Pedobacter sp. W3I1: one gene and its partner. The protein of the gene in region 2 binds, or shares a complex with, the protein of the main gene of each other region. Links are inferred from orthologs where the notes say so. Each region holds a gene or a part of one and is shown on either strand. Other genes may lie near its edges.

The links. Proteins that work in one complex are often made in the same cells at the same time.
Region 1: the proteins of mnmE (region 2) and mnmG are in contact, whole or in part, in a solved structure (PDB 9HIP), measured with the Escherichia coli proteins. The link is inferred for Pedobacter sp. W3I1 from one-to-one orthologs.

What each region holds. Positions count from the first base shown.
Region 1 is NZ_JAUSXN010000001.1:340,134-343,383, forward strand. The notes cover bases 234-3,227. They hold mnmG (tRNA uridine-5-carboxymethylaminomethyl(34) synthesis enzyme MnmG), read left to right. Parts: upstream 234-796; coding sequence 797-2,659; downstream 2,660-3,227. Other genes in these bases: QF042_RS01455 (ABC-F family ATP-binding cassette domain-containing protein), read left to right, coding at 234-652; QF042_RS01465 (Ig-like domain-containing protein), read left to right, coding at 2,781-3,227. In the rest of the region: more of QF042_RS01455, read left to right, coding at 1-233; more of QF042_RS01465, read left to right, coding at 3,228-3,250. UniProt on the Escherichia coli protein: NAD-binding protein involved in the addition of a carboxymethylaminomethyl (cmnm) group at the wobble position (U34) of certain tRNAs, forming tRNA-cmnm(5)s(2)U34.
Region 2 is NZ_JAUSXN010000001.1:2,878,373-2,881,507, reverse strand. The notes cover bases 1-2,879. They hold mnmE (tRNA uridine-5-carboxymethylaminomethyl(34) synthesis GTPase MnmE), read left to right. Parts: upstream 1-700; coding sequence 701-2,059; downstream 2,060-2,879. Other genes in these bases: QF042_RS12000 (hypothetical protein), read left to right, coding at 2,759-2,879; QF042_RS12005 (hypothetical protein), read left to right, coding at 2,241-2,522; QF042_RS12015 (AI-2E family transporter), read right to left, coding at 1-473. Outside these bases: more of QF042_RS12000, read left to right, coding at 2,880-3,135. UniProt on the Escherichia coli protein: Exhibits a very high intrinsic GTPase hydrolysis rate. Involved in the addition of a carboxymethylaminomethyl (cmnm) group at the wobble position (U34) of certain tRNAs, forming tRNA-cmnm(5)s(2)U34.

The DNA.
Region 1 (3,250 bases), 2.5 Mb from region 2 along the record:
ATATATTAAAATGGCTGACGGTTCCGTAATTACTGCTTCTGCCCTATTAACCTTATTTCTCTTCCCGCCAAAGAAACAACATGGTATGGTTGAGAAATTAAGTGGTGGTGAAAAGAAGCGCTTGAACCTAATGAAGGTGCTGATGCAAAATCCAAATTTTTTGATTTTGGATGAGCCAACTAATGATCTCGACATAGACACATTGAACGTTCTTGAAGAATTTTTAGAGAACTTTCCAGGCATATTAATGTTGGTTTCCCACGATAGGTATCTGCTTGATAAAATGAGTGATCAGCTATTTATCATGGAGGGTGAAGGTGTAGTTAAAATTTATAACGGCAATTATTCTGAGTATCGTTTGAGTTTAGATCAACCAAAAGTTAAAACAGAAACCAAAAAAACTCCCACTCCTGTTGTAGAACAAGCACCAGTTAAAGCCGTAAAAAAATTAAGTTTCAAAGAGCAAAAAGAATTAGAAGATAGCGAAAAAGGTATAGCAGAATTGGAAACCAAAATAGTTTCGCTTAACGAAATTCTGGTTAAAATTGATGCGGCTGACTATATAAAAATCCAGGAAGTTTCAAATGAGATAGAGTCGCTTCAGGTAAAGCTAGATGAATTAACCATGCGTTGGCTCGAACTCTCAGAATAAAAGCGCGATTCAAAGATGTTTTCCGCGTTATGTTTCACGTGGAACATTAAGTATCGTCATGCTGAATTTATTTCAGCATCTCAATAAAAGAATAGATAAAAACCAATTGTTCCACGTGGAACAATTAAAGAAATAACAAATAAAATGTTTTCAAAATACGATTTGATTGTCGTTGGCGCTGGCCATGCAGGCTGTGAAGCTGCTGCTGCAGCTGCCAATTTAGGATCATCTGTTTTATTAATTACAATGAATATGGGTACCATTGCCCAAATGAGTTGTAACCCAGCAATGGGTGGAGTAGCTAAAGGACAGATTGTTCGTGAGGTGGATGCCATGGGTGGTTATTCTGGTATCATATCTGATAAATCGACCATTCAATTTAGAATGCTCAACAAATCAAAAGGCCCTGCGATGTGGAGCCCTAGAGCACAGATAGACAGAATGCGCTTTGCTGAAGAATGGAGATTGGCACTAGAGAGAACACCCAACCTGGATATGTGGCAAGATAGCGTTGTAGGCTTACTGGTAAAAGACAATACAGTATATGGCGTTAAAACATCTTTAGGGATAGAAATAGAAAGTACAGCAGTAGTGCTTACCAATGGAACTTTTTTGAATGGCGTAATGCACATTGGAGAAAAGAAATTTGGAGGAGGCAGAACAGCTGAAAGAGCATCAACTGGAATTACCGAGCAATTGGTAGAATTGGGTATGGAAGCAGGCCGTATGAAAACGGGCACTCCCCCACGCGTAGATGGAAGAAGTTTGGATTATACCAAAATGGAAGAGCAATGGGGAGATGAAAACCCTGGTAAATTTTCCTACACTGATACTGAAGTTTCGACCGATCAACGTTGTTGCTGGATTACCTATACAAATGGAGATGTTCATGAAACTTTAAAAGAAGGTTTCGAAAAATCGCCAATGTTTACCGGAAGAATTAAAGGTTTAGGACCGAGATACTGTCCATCAATTGAAGATAAAATTAACCGTTTTGCCGAACGCGACAGACATCAGATTTTTGTTGAACCTGAAGGATGGAATACTTGCGAAATTTATGTAAACGGATTTTCAACTTCACTTCCGGAAGATGTACAATTTAAAGCTTTAAGGTTAATACCAGGTTTCGAACAGGCAAAAATGTTCAGGCCAGGTTACGCCATTGAATATGATTTCTTCCCACCGACTCAATTGTCTTTAACCCTGGAAACTAAACTGATCAGCAATTTATTTCTAGCCGGACAAATTAATGGAACTACAGGATATGAAGAAGCCGCTTGTCAGGGTTTCATGGCTGGTATAAATGCACATCAAAAAATCACAGATAAACATGAACTGATCATGAAAAGATCTGACAGTTATATTGGCGTTTTAATTGATGACCTGGTAACAAAAGGAACGGAAGAACCTTATCGTATGTTTACATCGAGGGCCGAACACCGTTTGTTATTGAGACAAGATAATGCCGATATCCGCTTATCTCCTATCGGGCATGAGCTGGGTTTAATTTCTGATGAGCGATTAGAAAAGGTAAATCAGAAAATTGCTAATGCCGATGCTTTGGTTAAATTCACCAAAACCCAGGGTATCGAAATGAGCGATGCAAATCCAATGCTCGAAATTTTAGGATCAAGCGCTTTAAATCAAAATGTAAAAATACACAGTTTGGTAGGCAGGCCTCATGTTGGATTACCTGATCTGATTAAAGTAAGTAAAGCGCTTGCAGAAGCCACCAAAGATTTAGATAACGAAACTATTGAACAAGCCGAAATCAAAATTAAATATGAAAGTTATTTTGAAAAGGAAAATGAAATTGTAGCCAAGATGTTGAAGATGGAAGACAAAGAAATTAAACCAGATTTCGATTACAATAAAATTGTTTCCATTTCAAAAGAAGCCAGAGAAAAATTATTTAAGATCAAACCGCGTACTTTAGGTCAGGCATCACGGATTTCGGGCGTTTCACCTTCAGACATATCAGTTTTAATGGTCTATATTAATAAGTAATTGATTATCAATACTTTAACTGTTTTAAAACAGACTTAAAATAAAGCGATATAAACTAAAAAAAATATTTTTTAATGTTGCGGTTCCAAAAAGTATAAAAATTCGTAAGAACGTTTAAAATATGCCAAATTTAAAAGCTCAGTATTTTAACCTTAATAATTTAGCGGTTGTTACAACCTTGCTCCTATTTTTTGGTTGTGCAAGTATCCAAACACCACAAGGTGGGCCAAAAGATACGAAGCCGCCAAAAGTTTTAAGCATGACTCCAAAAAATCAAACGAGGAATTTTAATGCTAAAAAAATTGTGATCGAGTTTGATGAATACTTTAATCTTAAAGATGAGTTTAAAGAATTTTCTATTTCACCAGATCAGGAAAAACTTCCTGAGTTAAAAAAGAGACAAAAGAGATTAGAAATAAATCTCAAGGATTCTTTAGAAAAAAATACGACTTATACTTTAAACTTCGGAAAATCTGTTGCCGATGTTAATGAAGGAAATGTAGTTAAAAATTTATCTTACGTTTTTTCTACTGGCCCGGAAATAGATTCGCTATCATTAAGTGGAAAAGTAATTAATTCGCTAACGGACGA
Region 2 (3,135 bases):
GGCAATAAACCAATAAATACAAAAATGCCACTTAAGGTTACAGCGGCGCCCCCTGCAAGTGAGGTCCCCATGTTCATCAAATCGTCGCTTTTAGTTTGTATGAAGGCTTTTTGCTGCTTATCGTCGTAGTGGGTAATGCGGCTAATCCAATCGCTCAACGAATTGATATGCTGTGTTACGTTCGCTTTTATCTGCGGAAAATCTTTAACCAAAATGCCAATCTGGTTCGAAAAAAACCAGACAATTAAAGCGACAAAGAGCGCAACCAATAAAATGGATAGCACGATGGACAACGATTCGGGTATTCTTTTTCTTTTTAAAAAGCGATACACCGGTAGTAACATAATACTGATAAAAAAAGCCATCAACATGGGCATGATAATATCTCTTCCAATTACCATCACGGCTACAACGGCCATCAGCCCTAATAATTCTATAGATCGTTTAACGGTCAGGGGTAAATTGTTCGTCATAAAAGCTTATTCTGATTTGAGGTTTATAACACAATTGTTTTCTAAATGTTTTAAGTTACGAAAGTTAGCTGGGAGTTTAAGCTGGCATAGCTTAATCAATTTCAACCATTAATCAGTTTAGCGTTTGGCGTTTGGCAATTAACCGATTAACCAATACTTTAAAAAATTACTTCTCTTACACGATATACCCATAGATTAGCCTTATTTTTGCAGCTTTAATACCGCACATGAATAATCAAGATACCATTATTGCTTTATCTACTCCCCAGGGTTCTGGCGCCATTGGCGTTATCCGTTTATCTGGTCCGGAGGCTATTTCCCTTACCAATACTGTTTTTGCAGGAAAAGATTTAGAAAAGCAGGCTTCGCATACTTTACATTTTGGCCTGGTTAAAGATGGCGATCATATTGTTGATGAAGTGGTGGCAGGTTTATTTGTTGCTCCTAAATCGTATACCAAAGAAAACGTGGTAGAAATTTCCTGCCATGGTTCTAACTATATTATCCAACAGATTATTAACCTGTTAATTGACAAAGGTGCCCGTGCTGCCAAACCCGGCGAATTTACCTTACGTGCTTTTTTAAATGGTGCTTTCGACCTGAGTCAGGCAGAAGCAGTTGCCGATTTAATTGCCTCCAATTCGAAGGCTTCGCATGATGTGGCGATGCAACAGATGCGCGGTGGCTTTGCCAACGAATTAAAAGGATTACGAGAACAATTGATCCATTTCGCTTCGATGATCGAACTTGAACTCGATTTTGCAGAAGAAGATGTAGAGTTTGCCAACCGTGAGCAATTAAAAAACCTGGTGAACAAGATCAATTATGTTTTACAACGCTTAATCTCCTCTTTCGAAATGGGAAACGTGATTAAAAATGGGGTTCCTATTGTAATTGCAGGTAAACCTAATGTGGGTAAATCTACCCTATTGAATGCCCTCCTGAACGAAGAACGCGCTATCGTTTCGGATATTGCCGGAACCACACGCGATACCATTGAAGATGAACTTACCATTGGTGGCATTGTTTTCCGTTTTATTGATACGGCCGGAATCCGCGATACAGCCGATATCATCGAAGCTTTAGGCGTAGAACGTACCTTAGAGAAAATGAAACAGGCCAAACTGATCATTTATATGGCCGATGCCGCTCAAAGTATTTCAGAAATTGAAGAGCAGATTCGGGGTTTAGCGCAATTGGCTATCCCCTATTTAATTTTAGTCAATAAAGCTGATCTTCTTGCTGATGCGCAACGTAAAGCTTTGAAAGCTTTAGATGTTGTTTTTATTTCAGCTAAAGAAAAACAGGGTATCGATGAACTTAAAACCACTTTATTGGAGCAGGTAAACTTGCATCACATTAATACCAGCGAAACCCTGGTAACGAATATCCGCCATGTAGAAGCGTTAAAACAAACCGAACACGCCCTGCAAAGGGTTTTGGCCAATGTAGATAATCCGGTTACCTCTGATTTCCTGGCAATGGATATTAAACAGGCATTGCATTATCTTGGCGAAATTACCGGTACTGTAACGACAGATGATTTGTTGGAGAATATTTTTACGAAGTTTTGTATTGGCAAATAACTCTCTAAAACAACCACTAATTTCGACAACTCAGTTTAAAAATGTATTGACATGAGAAATAGGTGATAGCCGAATAAAGCCAGCTGGTTTCTACCATATTTGCTGCTGATCGGTAAAGGGCATCGGGGCATTTTGTTTTGGCCACAAACTATTATGAGGGGTTTTCCGTTTATTGTTTGATATGAGTACATACACCATCCAGGAACAGTTTAATCAATACTTAGATCTTCTGAACAAAATCCACAATCTCGGTCATGATATCGATGCTTCGATCAATGAGGTGGAAATATCAGATATTGAAGCTAAAAGGAATTCCTTTAAACAACGGCTGCAGATGGTTACTAAAAGCTTGATTTCATCCCTTAAGGAAATGGACGGCAAGTACCCTATCCATAATTACCTTGGCAACCAGACTACATATCTATTTGTTGAAGATAATAAACTGAGATTTGAATATCATTAGACAGCATTTTTAAAAACAGTTGCCAACCTGCCCAGCTGTGGGTTTCAAAAACATGTTTTCCATATATCTGTTTGTTCGGGTTGTAAAGGTTTTCCGCTTTGGTTTCAACCTAAAGCCGGCATTCCGAATAATCTAATAGGGTTTCCGATTCCGTTTTCCTACAACTGCAGCTTCCAAACTATACCAAAGATATTTTCCTTATCTTCACAACACCGGTATGTATCATGTTTTAAATTATGAAAGGTGAAATAGTTTTATATAGAAGAGTGCGCAACTATGTTGGCTGTTCTGTTATGGTAGGTCTTTGTTTGCTTACCGTCTTTATCATGATGATCCTTTTCTATATTGCAGAAGACAAAGAGATGGTACATCAGCTTTTTTATTACGCAGCAGTAATCATATTTACCTTATTGGCCATTCAGGTGATAGCCTATAGGTCTAAGCAAGGAGCAGAAACAATACTTTTAACGGTATCGGCAGATGGGCTCCACTATCATGAGCATGAAACATTTATCCAATGGAGTGCAATAACAGAAATACAGATTATTGACGAACGCTTATCCGTTTCTGTTGATGCCTCGCCAGCCATGGATTTTAAACTCAATTTGTTGGA